DNA from 4 places in the Bradyrhizobium sp. LeoB3 genome. Region 2 is predicted to be linked to each of the others. Evidence: riboswitches for the same ligand, from Rfam matches in the RefSeq annotation. Region 2 holds a riboswitch; each other region holds the start of a gene.
What was found. Region 2 has a riboswitch for cobalamin ahead of metE (5-methyltetrahydropteroyltriglutamate--homocysteine S-methyltransferase). Riboswitches for the same ligand answer to the same signal wherever they lie in the genome.
Positions count from the first base shown of each region.

Region 1 (3,325 bases), on a different contig from region 2:
GGCAACGATGTCGTCACCTACAACGACGAGATCAAGGAATTCCCCTGTCCCATCACCGGCCGCAGGCTGCACGCTTTCCCGGCAGCAAATCCCGATGTGGTGGTGATCCACGCTATCGCGGCCGACGAGCAGGGCAACATCGTAACGCCGGCGCGGCGGCTGCTGCCGCAGAGCGGCGACGTGCTGATGGCCCGCTCGTGCGAGCATGTCATCGTCACCGCGGAAAAGATCGTAGCAAAATCCTTCATCAAGCGGCACGCCCGTTTCGTCGAGCTGCCCTCCTATCGGATCAGCGCCGTGGTCGAGGTGCCGTGGGGATCGCATCCGACGCCGACGCTGGGGCGCTACCTAGCCGATGATACCCATCTCGATGCCTATGTGGCGGCCTCTGCAAACGACGGCACCTTCGCCGCTTACCTTGATGATTGGGTCCGCCGGCCGGTGGACCACTTCGCTTATCTGGACAAGCTCGGCGCCGCCCAGCTTTCCCGTCTCGCCGACCTCGGGAGCCTTGCATGACCGCGCCCGCCACGCTCAACGAAACGCTCGCCGTCGCACTGGCCCGCAGCTTTGCCGATGCCGAGGTCGGCTTCACCGGTCTCCTCACGGGGGCCGCGGCGGCCCTGTTCGGGACCGGCATCCCGCTTGCGGCCATGGAGCTCGCCAAGCGCATGCACGCACCGAACCTGACCATCCTGCTCGCTGGCTGCTATCATAACCCGGACTTCAGCGAGATCGACCGGCTGCCCGACTCCGAGCACAGCGCGATGCTGCGCGACCTGCCCTGCGAGTCCCAGATGGTCGACTATCCCGGCCAGTTCGTGCTCAAACGCGGCGATGTGAGCTTTGGATTCAGCAGCGCGGTACAGGTGGACCGCGTCGGCAACATCAACAGTGTTTGCGTCGGTCCGCACGACCGGCCCAAGGTTCGCCTCGTCGGCCCGATCCTGCAGCCCGAGCATATGACGCTGTTCCGGCGCGAATATGTGATGATGCCGCACCATGACCGGCGCAACTTCGTCGAGAAGGTCGATTACGTCTCCGGCGTCGGCTATCCGGGAGGGATCGAAGGACGCAGGAAGCTCGGCCTCGACTGGGGCGGCCCCTGCATGGTCGTTACCCCCAAATGTCTGTTCGACTTCGACCGCGAAGCCGGGCGCATGAAGGTCCGCTCGATCCATCGTGGCGTCAACCGGCATGAGCTGCAGGATGCCACCGGATTCGACCTCGGCGACCTTTCGTCGGTGCCCGAAACCGAGGCGCCCACGGCGGAAGAGCTGCATATCCTTCGCCGCGACGTGGATGCGCGCGGTGTCCTGATGCCTACTCTGTGACAGGATTGACTTCGGCTCAGACAATCTCCTAGATCGCGACCGACGGTTCCCCTAACGGGGATCAAAAGGGAACGCGGTGCGGGGACTTTCTCCTCTATGCCGCGGCTGCCCCCGCAACTGTGAGCGGCGAATCTTTCGTCATGCGCCACTGGGAGCCTCGGTCCTGGGAAGGCGACGAAGGGTTGGGACCCGCAAGCCAGGAGACCTGCCGTCAGCCGTGGTCACACGCAAGAATGTCGGTCGGGGAGTACAGACATTGTTTTCGTCCGGCGTGCCATAGGCACGTTCGAGCGAGACCTCGTTTGCGGTGACGTGCCACTGACGTCATACCGAGGTCTGCTCGTGCTCTCTATCGTTACTATCGCAAGGCAGCGTGATGCTGCGCGGCTCGCTTTCAGATACTTCCTGCCGGTTCTCCTGCTCGAATCTTCTTCGGCAAAGGCCCAGCAGCCTGAGACGTCCCATGTCTTGCCTCCAGTGAGCGTTATCCAGCCGCAAAAGCCTGCGGCAAAGCGTCTCAATCATCAGCGTTCAACTTCCGCGGCGCGACCTGCGCAGTCTCAGTCGAGCCGGAGCCCGGCGGCGCGAAGCACTACGCCCTCGACCGCAACGTCCGACACGCCATCTCCGACGCTAAACCTGAACAAGCAGAACGCGAGTGGCAGCCGCCTCAATCTCACCCCGCTGCAGACGCCCGCCAGCGTCGAAACGATTACGTCGCAGACCATCGCAGAACGCGGCCAGCATAATGTCACGGACGCGGTCACCCAGAACGCAGTGGGCTTTACCGCGAGCCCGGCGCCGGGCAATGGCGGCCTCTCGTTGAGCACGCGCGGCTTCACCGGAAGCAATTCGGTGATGACGCTGTATGATGGCACTCGCCTCTATGTTGGCGCAGGAACCGTGACCTTTCCATTCGATACGTGGTCGGCGGATCGCATCGAGGTCATGCGCGGGCCGGCCTCCGTTCTGTACGGGGAAGGCGCGATTGGTGGGATCGTCAATGTGATCCCCAAGAAACCGGTCACGACGCCCTACAACGATGCCGAGATATCGCTCGACACCAATACGACGCGACGCATTGCGGTGGATAGCGGCGGCCCGATCAATCCGAACGTATCCTATCGCGTCAATGCCATCGGCAACATGTCGAACGGCTGGGTTGATCGCGACGAGACGTCGAATGTTGCGGTCTCCGCCGCAGTGCGGGTCCAGGCCGCCGAAAACCTCGCTTTCACACTCTCGAACGACTACGGCAATCGAAGCCCCTCGCGCTATTTCGGCACACCGCTGATCAACGGCGGGATCGACGACACGTTGCGGTTCAAGAACTACAACGTCCTCGACAGCGCGATCCGCTATCAGGATAACTGGAGCCAGTTCAAGACCGAGTGGGACGTGACGGGCGGAGTCAAGGTCCAGAACACACTCTACTACCTGACCAGCCGTCGGCATTGGCGTGATGTCGAGAACTATAGTTGGAATCCTGCAACACGGTTGATCGACCGAACCAGCTACATCGAGATCTTCCACGACCAGGCGCAGGTCGGTAACCGGATGGACGCAACGTTTCGTGGTCATCTGCTGGGCTTCGCCAACGAGTTCGTTGCGGGCTTCGACGTCAACCGGATCGATTTTACCCACACCAACAATTCGCCCTATGGCGGCGCATCTTCGGTTAGCCCCTATGCCGGCGACATGGGGTCTTTTGCGACCTCCACGACGCGAACCACGCCCGGCTACAATGCGATCGTCAATCAATATGCGTTGTTTGCCGAGGACCGGCTGTCGCTAACCGATCAGTTGTCCGTTGTAAGCGGCATCAGGTTCGACCGGCCGGATGTCGACCGCACCGATTACAGGACACCAGCGAATAATTTCGATATCTCGCTGTCGGGTACGAGCTGGCGAACCGGCGTGGTCTACACGCCCGTCTCGAACCTCGCCTTTTACGGACAATATGCGACAGCCGTTGATCCCGTCACCAATCT
Region 1 is NZ_JBVBEF010000001.1:147,703-151,027, reverse strand. It holds gene ACZXDY_RS00585 (CoA transferase subunit A) at 1-519, shown strand, start outside; gene ACZXDY_RS00580 (hypothetical protein) at 516-1,334, shown strand; cobalamin riboswitch at 1,361-1,561, shown strand; gene ACZXDY_RS00575 (TonB-dependent receptor) at 1,677-3,325, shown strand, end outside.
Region 1: another riboswitch for cobalamin. It lies ahead of ACZXDY_RS00575 (TonB-dependent receptor); the one in region 2 lies ahead of metE (5-methyltetrahydropteroyltriglutamate--homocysteine S-methyltransferase).

Region 2 (3,325 bases):
GTTCAGGTCGAAGCGGCCGAGTTCGGGATCGAGCAATTCGGCCCTGATGCCGGTCTTGATATAGGCCGGAAAATATTCGCCATAGCGCACCGCCATGTCGGCCTGCGACGCCGTCGTTGGCGCGCCCTGCACGAAGGACAGCACTTCAGTGCGGAGCTTGTCGAGCAAGAGGCGCGCGCTGACATAGGCGTAGTTCGGCTCCTGCTCGACCAGCGTACGCGCCGCCATCACGCTGGCGAGCGCGAGTTCCTCCTGGCTGATGCCGTCATAGAGATTGCGCTGGATTTCCCCGACGACAGGCGCAGCGTCGACACCATCGAGCCCGGCGCAGGCCTCGCCGACGATCATCGCCAGCCGCGCATGGTTGAGCGGCACCTTGCTGCCGTCCGCGAGCGTGACGTGGACGATTGGCCCGCTCGATGCCGTTGCGGATTTAGTTGCCTGCTGTTCGGCGCGCTGCCGCGCCCGCTCCTCGCGATAGAGCACATAGGCGCGCGCCACCTTGTGATGGCCGCTGCGCATCAATGCCAGTTCAACCTGGTCCTGGATGTCCTCGATATGAAAGGTGCGGCCTTCGCTCATCCGGCGCGACAGCGCGCCGACGACTTCGGCGGTCAATTCCTCGACCGCTTCGTGCACGCGGCGCGACGCAGCCGCCGTATTCCCCTCGACCGCAAGGAAGGCCTTGGTCATCGCCACCGAGATCTTGCCGGCATCGAATTGCGACACCGTGCCATTGCGGCGGATCACCTGCATCGGCAACCGCGCTTCCGGCGCCGCGATCGATTCGGGGCGCAGGTGGATGAGAGGCGACGCGGTGGCTTCGCGATCGAGAGAGAGTGACATCTTGCAGACCCCGTGATGTTGCTGGGGCCGGATGTCGGAGGCGACGCTGCGTGATGATGCCGGCGGCGTACCGGCATGAGCCTGCAAGCGACCGCCGGGACACCCCGCCCGTGGACGTTATTTTGCTGTCGCGGCAGGTCTCCTGGCTCGCAGGTCGGCGTCACTCCCCGTCTTCCCAATGCGATGCCGCATCAGTGACGTCTAAAATCGGGAGCAACTCACTGCTTACAGTTGCGGGGGCAGCGCTAGATTCTCGCGAGAAACGCGCGATCACCAGCTTCCCTCTTAGCCACCATTCCTTGCGTCATGATGGACCGTGACAGCTACATCTGGTGCGATTTGGGGAATGCTGTCAATGGCACGTATGGGCGAAGCGCAAAAATTCCGGTCCATGCCGTTGGCGCTGTGAACAACCGGCACCACGCGCACGTGATGTCAGCCGAGTTGACGTTCGCGCGATCTTGCCGGTAAGTGATCGTGTCGTGGTTCTTCGGAGAGATCTTTTCCGGAGCTAAGAGGGAAGCCGGTGTAAAGCCGGAGCTGCCCCCGCAACTGTAAGCGGCGAGCCGCGGTCCACAATTGCCACTGAAGCCTGCAAAGCTTCGGGAAGGCCGGACCGCAGCAACGACCCGCGAGCCAGGAGACCTGCCTCGACAACATACACGTCCTCGGGCGGGGTGTCCCGGTGGTGCGGTTGCGATTCCGTGCGCACCTCGCGCGGGGAATCCAGACGTGTCACTACGGCCTTTGCCCCCAACTCATGGGGTTAAGCCAATGTCTTCCACTTCACTTGTTGTTGCGTCCCTCGGCACGCCGCGGATCGGTCCGCGCCGTGAACTGAAATTCGCGCTGGAACGCTTCTGGTCCGGCGCGTCAGACGAAAAAACGCTGATCGAAACCGGCGTCGGGCTGCGCGCGGCCAATTGGGCGCGGCAGAAGAAGCTCGGTATCACCGTGATCCCGTCGAACGATTTCTCGTTCTACGATCAGGTGCTCGACACCTGCGCAATGGTCGGCGCTATCCCGGAAAGCTACGGCTGGACCGGCGGCGCGGTGCCGCTTGCGACCTACTTCGCGATGGCGCGTGGCGCCAAGGCCGACGCGCATGACGAGGCCTGCGGACATGCCCATCACGCACACGGCGTGGCGGCGCTCGAAATGACGAAATGGTTCGACACCAACTATCACTACATGGTGCCGGAGCTTCGCAAGAACCAGTATTTTGCACTCTCATCACGCAAGCCGATCGAAGAGTATGAGGAGGCGAAGGCGCTCGGTTATCAGACCCGCCCCGTGCTGGTCGGCCCGGTCACGTTCCTGAAACTGGCCAAGTCCAAGGAACCGCATTTCGACACGCTGTCGCTGCTCGACAGGCTCCTGCCGGTCTATATCGAACTATTGCGCGAACTCGCTGCCCGCGGTGCGGAATGGGTACAGATCGACGAGCCCTGTCTCGTGCTTGATCTGGACGCCGCCGCTCAGCAAGCCCTACGGCGCGCCTATTCCGAAATCGCCAAAGCGGTGCCGGACATCAGGATCATGCTGGCGACCTATTTCGGCGGGCTCGGCGGCAATCGTACGGTCGCGTTTGATCTTCCGGTCGCCGGCCTCCATCTCGATCTCGTGCGCGCGCCCCAGCAGCTCGGCGATCTCATCGACGTTCCGAAAGAACGGGTGCTGTCGCTCGGCGTGATCGACGGCCGTAACGTCTGGCGCGCGGATCTGAGCCGGATCCTCGATCAGCTTGGGCCCGTCGTCGCAAAGCTCGGCAAGGAGCGCATTCAGATCGCGCCATCCTGCTCGCTGCTTCATGTACCCATTGATCTCGCCCTGGAAACCAAGCTCGATCCCGAGGTGAAGACCTGGCTTTCATTCTCGGTGCAGAAGCTCGAAGAGCTTGCCGCGCTGGGCGCGGCGCTTGGAAGTGGCCGGGCCCATGCGTCCGAAGCGATCCGAGCGTCCGATGCCGCCGCGGCCGCGCGCAAGACCTCACCGCGGATTCACGATGCCAAGGTTGCCCGGCGTCTCGCCGCCATCGATGACGGCATGCGCCATCGTGCCAGCCGGTTCGCCGAGCGTGCCGAGGTGCAGCGCGAGCGGTTCAATCTGCCACGCTTCCCGACCACGACCATCGGCTCCTTCCCGCAGACAACCGATGTCAGAAACGCACGCGCCGCACATGCCAATGGTGCACTCAGCGATACCGCATACAAGACCTATCTGCAGCATCAGACCGCACGCGCCATCCGCTGGCAGGAGAATATCGGGCTCGACGTCCTGGTCCATGGCGAGTTCGAGCGCAACGACATGGTGCAGTATTTTGGCGAACAGCTTTCCGGCTTCGCCTTCACCGAGCTCGGCTGGGTGCAGTCCTATGGCTCGCGCTGCGTCCGGCCGCCGATCCTCTATGGCGACGTCTCACGACCACAGCCGATGACGGTCGAATGGTGGCAATTCGCGCAGTCACTGACGGCAAAGC
Region 2 is NZ_JBVBEF010000010.1:16,034-19,358, reverse strand. It holds gene ACZXDY_RS10220 (ribonucleoside-diphosphate reductase subunit alpha) at 1-846, opposite strand, end outside; cobalamin riboswitch at 962-1,180, opposite strand; cobalamin riboswitch at 1,313-1,513, shown strand; gene metE (5-methyltetrahydropteroyltriglutamate--homocysteine S-methyltransferase) at 1,621-3,325, shown strand, end outside.

Region 3 (3,325 bases), on a different contig from region 2:
GCTATCCCGCAAGCGCCCGACGTGCGGCATCGGCGTCATATCCTTTCAGGCCGATCACGACAAGATGCTCGGCGTGCCTGGCGTCGGGCCGGGCGAACGCCAGCTCAACGCGGCTGCCGACCGCCTGCACCACGATCGGCGCAGGCTTCTCGGAGATGCGTGCATGGCCCTTGACGCGCAGCACCCCCGCAAGAGTCAGGACATCGCTGACCCGCGCGCGCATCGCCTCGACGCTCTCGGCCGCCGCAGGCCTTACGACGATACTGTCGAAATCGTCGTGATCGTGCTCCTCTTCCTCTCCGTGATGCCCGGCCCGCGCAGCGAGGTCGTTCTCGGCATCGGCTTTCATCCCGATGAGGACATCGGGCGCAAGCGCTCCATGGGAGCGTACGACACGGACACCTTGCCTCAATTGTGCACTAAGCCGGTCTTCGATGCCGCTGAGCACATCCGGCGACACCAGATCGCTCTTGGAAAGGACCACGAGGTCGGCACAGGCGAGCTGATCCTCAAACACTTCCTCGATCGGGTCGTCGTGATCGATTTCCTCGTCCGCGGCGCGCTGGGCCGCGACCGCATGTTCGTCGAGCACGACGCGTCCCTCTGATAGCGCCAACGCGTCGACGACCGTCACCACGCCATCGACGGTTGCGCGCGTGCGGATCGCAGGCCACGCGAACGCTTTCAAGAGTGGCTGCGGCAGCGCGAGGCCTGAGGTCTCGATCACGATCGCGTCCAGCGGCTCGTCGCGTGTCAGGAGCTTGTCCATCGTCGGAATGAAATCGTCGGCGACCGTGCAGCAGATGCAGCCATTGGTCAGCTCGACGATGTCGCCGGGCGCACAGGCCTTGGCCGCGCATTCCTCGACAAGACCGCCGTCGAAACCGGCATCTCCGAACTCGTTGACGATGACGGCGATGCGGCGGCCGTCGGCTTGCGTCAGAAGCGAGCGCAACAGTGTCGTCTTGCCGGCACCGAGAAAACCGGTGAGCACGGTGACTGGAACACGGGACATATTTCAGGACTCCTTAAGAGGAACGTTTGAGCCACAGCGGAAGGCCGGCCGCGACGAACACGACGTTGGCAACGCTTGAGGCGACCATCTGATTGAGACGGCCCTGCGCATCGCGGAAATCGCGGCCGAGCCTGGTTTCGGGCACGATGCCGAGACCGACCTCGTTCGACACCAGGACAACAGGGTTTGCGGCGACGCCTAGAAATTCCGCGAGCCGGTTCGCCTCGACATCAAGGTCACGCCCGGCGAGCATCAGGTTGGAGAGCCAGAGTGTTAGGCAATCGACCAGGACCGCGCAGCCGGGTCGCGATACCTGCGTCAGGACATCGATGAGCGCCAACGGCTCCTCCACGGTCGTCCAATCCGAACCGCGCCTGCTGCGATGATGCGCGATCCTGTCCTGCATCTCCCCATCGCCTGCGGTAGCTGTTGCCAGATACACGCGAGCAAGGCCGCTTTCGGCAATCATTCGCTCGGCAAAAGCCGATTTGCCCGAGCGTGCGCCGCCCAGTACCAGCGTGGTCGAGAGATCAGTCATTTCGGAGCGCTGCCATCTTCGGGCGACCAGCGAACGGGCGGCAGCCGCGCCACCATCCCCTTGCGCAGGATCTCGGCGCGCTCGCGCCACGGCACCAGGCCGTACGTCGATTTGCGATAGGAATCGACGAAAGACGCGACGGCACCAGCGCCCTCGGGCTCGAGATCGCCGAAGAGGAAGGTGTAACCATCCGAGCTCGAAACCGCGACCGTGGTCGGCCGCTTGCACACGCTCAAGCACTGCACGCGCCGGACCTGAACGGCCGCGTCGCGTTTGCCTGTAGCGACCCGGATCGCGTCGAACATGGCGGGCCCGGCCAACACGCCCTCGGAGGTCTTGCAGGTGACGCATACGCTCACGACGACGGGACCGCCGGGCGCAGTCGGCGGCAAATATTCGCCCGGGCGAGAATCAGTATCTTGCTGATCGACGTCGTTGCGATCCATCACGATGCTCAAGTCAGGGCCATGACGGCCGCGAGCTTTGTTGGATCGCGTTCGACGGTGGAAGACCATCGAACTCATTCCGTCCGGTGCACCCCGCCCGACGAACCTCCAAAGCACAATGCGCGATGGCAGGTCTCCTGGCTCGCGGGTCGTCGCCTTTCGCCGCCTTCCCGGTCATCCCAGTGGCCTCGGCTTTGGCTCGCCGCTTACAGTTGCGGGGGCAGCGTCGGCATTGCACCGACTTCCCTTTTTCACCTTCCCGAAGGAAGGACCATCGCCGCCACGCTAGCTGTCCCCGCGACGGCGGTCAACCGCAGTTGACCCGCCCGTCTGCTTCGGTCACTTAAGGCGCGCACGAGGAGCCCATGACCTTCCAAATCCCATCCGACTGGCAAATTCCCGCAATCGCTCCGCTCGATCAGACGCTTGCCACAACGATGCGCGCGCGAATCGACGGCAAAGCCAAGCCGCCGGGCTCACTGGGACGAATCGAAGACCTGGCGCTGCAGCTTGGCATGATCGCCTATCCATCTGCTGCAACGCTGCAAAAGGCCGTTCTGCTCGTTTTCGCTGGTGATCACGGATTGACGGAAGAAGGCGTTTCGCAATATCCGTCCGCCGTCACGGCCGCGATGGTGAGGACTTATCTCGCAGGCCGAGCCAGCGCCAACGCCTTTGCGGCCGCGTCAGATGTCGGGATCCGCGTCGTGGATGCCGGCGTCGCCAGCGAGCTGCCTTCCCATCCCGATCTCCTCAGCATCAAGATTCGGACCGGCACCGCGAATTCTGCGCGTGAGGCAGCGATGTCGGCCCAGGACGCGCACAGGGCGCTCGCGGCCGGCTTTGCCATAGCTTCCAGTGAAATCGATGATGGCGCCGACATCATCGCGCTCGGCGAGATGGGAATAGGCAACACCGCATCTTCCGCGCTCCTGGTGCATCGGCTGGCGCCCGCTCCCCTGGATGACTGCATCGGCGTCGGCGCAGGCCAGGACGAGCCGGGCATGGCCCGGAAGCGCGCTGCCATCCACAAGGCAGCCAATCGCAGCGATGCGACCGCGCCGTTCGAGGTGCTCAGGGAATTCGGCGGCCTCGAGATCGCGATGATGGTAGGCGCAGCGCTTGGCGCAGCGGCGCATCACCGGCCGGTCCTCATCGACGGCTTCATTTCGTCCGCTGCCGCCCTCGTCGCCGTCAGGCTGGCGCCGGCGACGCGTGACTATTGCGTCTTCGCGCATAGGTCGGCCGAGAAAGGTCACGACATCGTATTGGCGGCACTTCAGGCACAGCCGTTGCTCGCTCTCGACATGAGACTTGGCGAGGGCA
Region 3 is NZ_JBVBEF010000001.1:336,166-339,490, reverse strand. It holds gene cobW (cobalamin biosynthesis protein CobW) at 2-1,015, opposite strand; gene cobU (bifunctional adenosylcobinamide kinase/adenosylcobinamide-phosphate guanylyltransferase) at 1,029-1,553, opposite strand; gene ACZXDY_RS01490 (DUF1636 domain-containing protein) at 1,550-1,999, opposite strand; cobalamin riboswitch at 2,110-2,290, opposite strand; gene cobT (nicotinate-nucleotide--dimethylbenzimidazole phosphoribosyltransferase) at 2,365-3,325, shown strand, end outside.
Region 3: another riboswitch for cobalamin. It lies ahead of ACZXDY_RS01490 (DUF1636 domain-containing protein); the one in region 2 lies ahead of metE (5-methyltetrahydropteroyltriglutamate--homocysteine S-methyltransferase).

Region 4 (3,325 bases), on a different contig from region 2:
ATAGAGGAAGAACGGCACGCCGATGATCGAGGTCAACACGCCCACCTTGATGTCCGAGGTCGACGGGATGATGCGCACCGCGATGTCGGCCGCAAGCAACAGCGCCGAACCGGCAAGCGCGCTCGGCACCAACAGCCGCGCCGGATCGTGGCCGATGACGGGCCGCATCAGATGCGGCGCGACCAGGCCGATGAAGCCGATGGTGCCGGTGACCGCCACCGCGCCACCGACGCCGAGCGCAACACCCGTGATCACGAACAGCCGCAGGCGGACGACATCGACGCCGAGGCTTTGCGCGGTCTCTTCGCCAAGCGTGAGCGCGCGGAAGGCGCTGGCCTGCGACAGCAGGATGGCGCTACCTGCCACGATGAACGGCAGCGCCAGCGCGACATGCTGGAAGCTGCGATCCTCCAGCGAGCCGAGCAGCCAGAACGCGATCTCGAGCGCCAGGAATGGATTGCTCGCGAGGTTCATCACCAGCGCCGTCGCAGCGCCCGCAAGGCTCGAGATCGCAAGCCCGGCGAGGATCAGGATCAAGAGGCCCGCATTGCGGCCGGCAATCGCGAGCAGCACGAAGACCGAGCCGAATGCGGCGATGATGGCGGCGACCGGCAGCGCATAGGAGCGGACATCGGCCAGCCCCAGCGCGATGACCAGCACCGCGCCGAACGCCGCCGATTGCGGCGCGCCGAACAGCGAGGGCGAGGCTAAGGGATTGCGCAACAGGCCTTGCAGCGCCGCGCCTGACAGCCCAAGGATAGCGCCGATCGCGAATGCCAGGATGGTGCGCGGCAGGCGAATCTCGCGCACGATCACCTGCGTGACATCGCTGCCGCCACCGAACAGCGCCTCGATCACCGTCAGCGGCGACAGCCGCACCGGGCCGGTGCCGAGCGAAATCAGCATCAGCAAGGCAACCAACGCGATCATTGCAACGGTCGCCCCCAACCGCCGCCGCGCGGCGAGACCCGCCGCTATCGTGAAATCATGTGCACTCATCGCGCCCTGCTTCTTGCAGCGAATTCGGTGGCAGACAAGCGACACCGGAACAAAAAAGCGTATGGGAGCCAGGGAGCCGCAGTTTCGCCGGGATTGACTCACGTGCCGCCGAAATCCTAGATGGCCCCCGACGGTTCCTATCGGGATCAAAAGGGAATGCGGTACCGGGAAACTTCCCGTAAAGCCGCGGCTGCCCCCGCAACTGTATGCGGTGAATCCTTCGTCATATGCCACTGGGAGTCTCGGTCCTGGGAAGGCGACGAAGGGTAACGACCCGCGAGCCAGGAGACCTGCCGTCATACGTGGTCACACGCGACGATGTCGGTCGGGGAGTACAGGCATTTGCTTCACCTGAAGCGCGAAACGCGATGGTGAGCCTTGGTTCGCTGTGACGTGCCACTGACGTCATACCGAGGTCTCGCCGATGTTCTCTGCTACCACAGCCACCAAGCAACGCCGCGCGCTGCTGCTCGCGTCGAGCATGCTGGCGCCCGCTTTGTATGTTTCCGCCGCGCAGGCGCAGGAAGCGCCCTCTGAGGAATTGCCGCCGGTCGAGGTCAGGGCGCCCGGCGACCACAACCGCACCCGTGCCAAGCCCGCTTCCGACGGCACTCCAGGCCCCCGGCGTCCCGCGCCGGGCCAGGTGCCGACCAGCGCGCAGCCGGCCGGCGGCGCGGGCGCTGGCGGCGCCGCCGCTGGCGGAGCTTCATCCGGTGGCGGTGGCGGCGGCCCGCAATTTGCCGGCATTGTCGGGACGTCCTCGACCGTGATCACCGCCGACGACATCGCGCATTCGCCGACCCAGGTTCTGGCCGAGATCATCGCGCAGGCGCCCGGCGTACAGCTTCAATCGCTCTATGGCGGCGTGAACGGCGCCAAGACCTCGGTCGACCTGCGCGGCTTCGGCGCGTTCGCCACCGCCAACACGCTGTTCCTGCTCAACGGGCGACGGCTCAACGACATCGACATGGCGCAGGTGGATCTGTCGACCATCCCACTCGATTCGATCGAGCGCATCGAGATCACCCGCGGCAACAGCGGCGCCGTGCTCTACGGCGACAATGCGATAGGCGGCGTGATCAACATCGTCACCAAGACCGGTGTCGGCGGCCCGCCGGTCTCGATCCGCGGCGAAGCCGGCTATGGCTCCTTCAACCAGCGCATGGCCGCGATCTCGACCGCGATGAATTCGGGACCATGGTCGGCGTCGTTTTACGGCAACGGCATCAAGTCCGACGGCTACCGCGTGAACAATGCGCTCGACCAGCGCAACGGCGTCGGCAATCTCAACTACACGACGCCGGACCTGAAAGCCTTCCTGACGGTGACCGGCGACGACCAGAAGCTGGGCTTTCCCGGCGGCAGGCTGGTCGATCCTTCGATCGGCGTCAATCAGCTCGTCACCGATCGCAAGGGCGCCGCCACGCCGTTCGACTATGGCAACCAGCAGGGCGCGAGCGCGACGGCGGGCTTCACCAAGACGCTCCTGAACGGTGTCGACCTAATCGTCGATGGCGGCTACCGCCAGAAGGACACGCAAGGCGCGTTCTTCGGCACCTCGCCATTCATCAGCGCGGCATCCACCTACAATGACGCCGCGTTGCAGACCTGGTCGATCACGCCGCGGCTGAGCATCAACAATTCGATCTTCGGGATTCCCTCGTCGATCCTGACCGGCATCGACTATTACGATGCAACGTTCCACCAGCAGCGCGGCGCGTTCCGGGGCGTGCCGCCGATCCATACCTACGACCTGTCGCAGCAGTCGCTCGCCGGCTATTGGCAGCACACGGTCGGCCTCTTGCCCACCACCGATTTCTCCTATGGCGCGCGGGTGCAGAACACCTGGCTCAGCGCGCGCGATCGCTACGATCCGAACGCGCCGTTCGCCTTCGACGCGCAGGCGACGCCGCTCGACCAGAGCGAGACCAATTACGCGCTGCATGTCGGCGTCGAGCATCGCTTCACCGAAATGTTCTCGGTGTTCGCCCGCGCCGCGCACGCGTTTCGCACGCCCGATGTCGACGAGCGCACGTCCACCGGACCCGCGTTCGATGCGGACTTCAACCCGTTGCCGCAGAATTTCCAGCTGAAGACGCAGACCTCGCACGACGTCGAAGCCGGCTTCCGCGTCAAGACGGGCCGCTTCCAGGTGCAAACCAGCATCTACAACATGGACCTCGAGAACGAGATCCATTTCAATCCGGTGCTGTTCTACAACATCAACCTCGATCCGACCCGGCGTTATGGCTCCGAGACGCAGGCCTCGCTGCGCGTCAGCGATACCGTGTCGCTGCGCGGCGGCATGGCTTACACGCGCGCGGTG
Region 4 is NZ_JBVBEF010000079.1:717-4,041, reverse strand. It holds gene ACZXDY_RS34105 (FecCD family ABC transporter permease) at 1-930, opposite strand, end outside; cobalamin riboswitch at 1,114-1,311, shown strand; gene ACZXDY_RS34100 (TonB-dependent receptor) at 1,424-3,325, shown strand, end outside.
Region 4: another riboswitch for cobalamin. It lies ahead of ACZXDY_RS34100 (TonB-dependent receptor); the one in region 2 lies ahead of metE (5-methyltetrahydropteroyltriglutamate--homocysteine S-methyltransferase).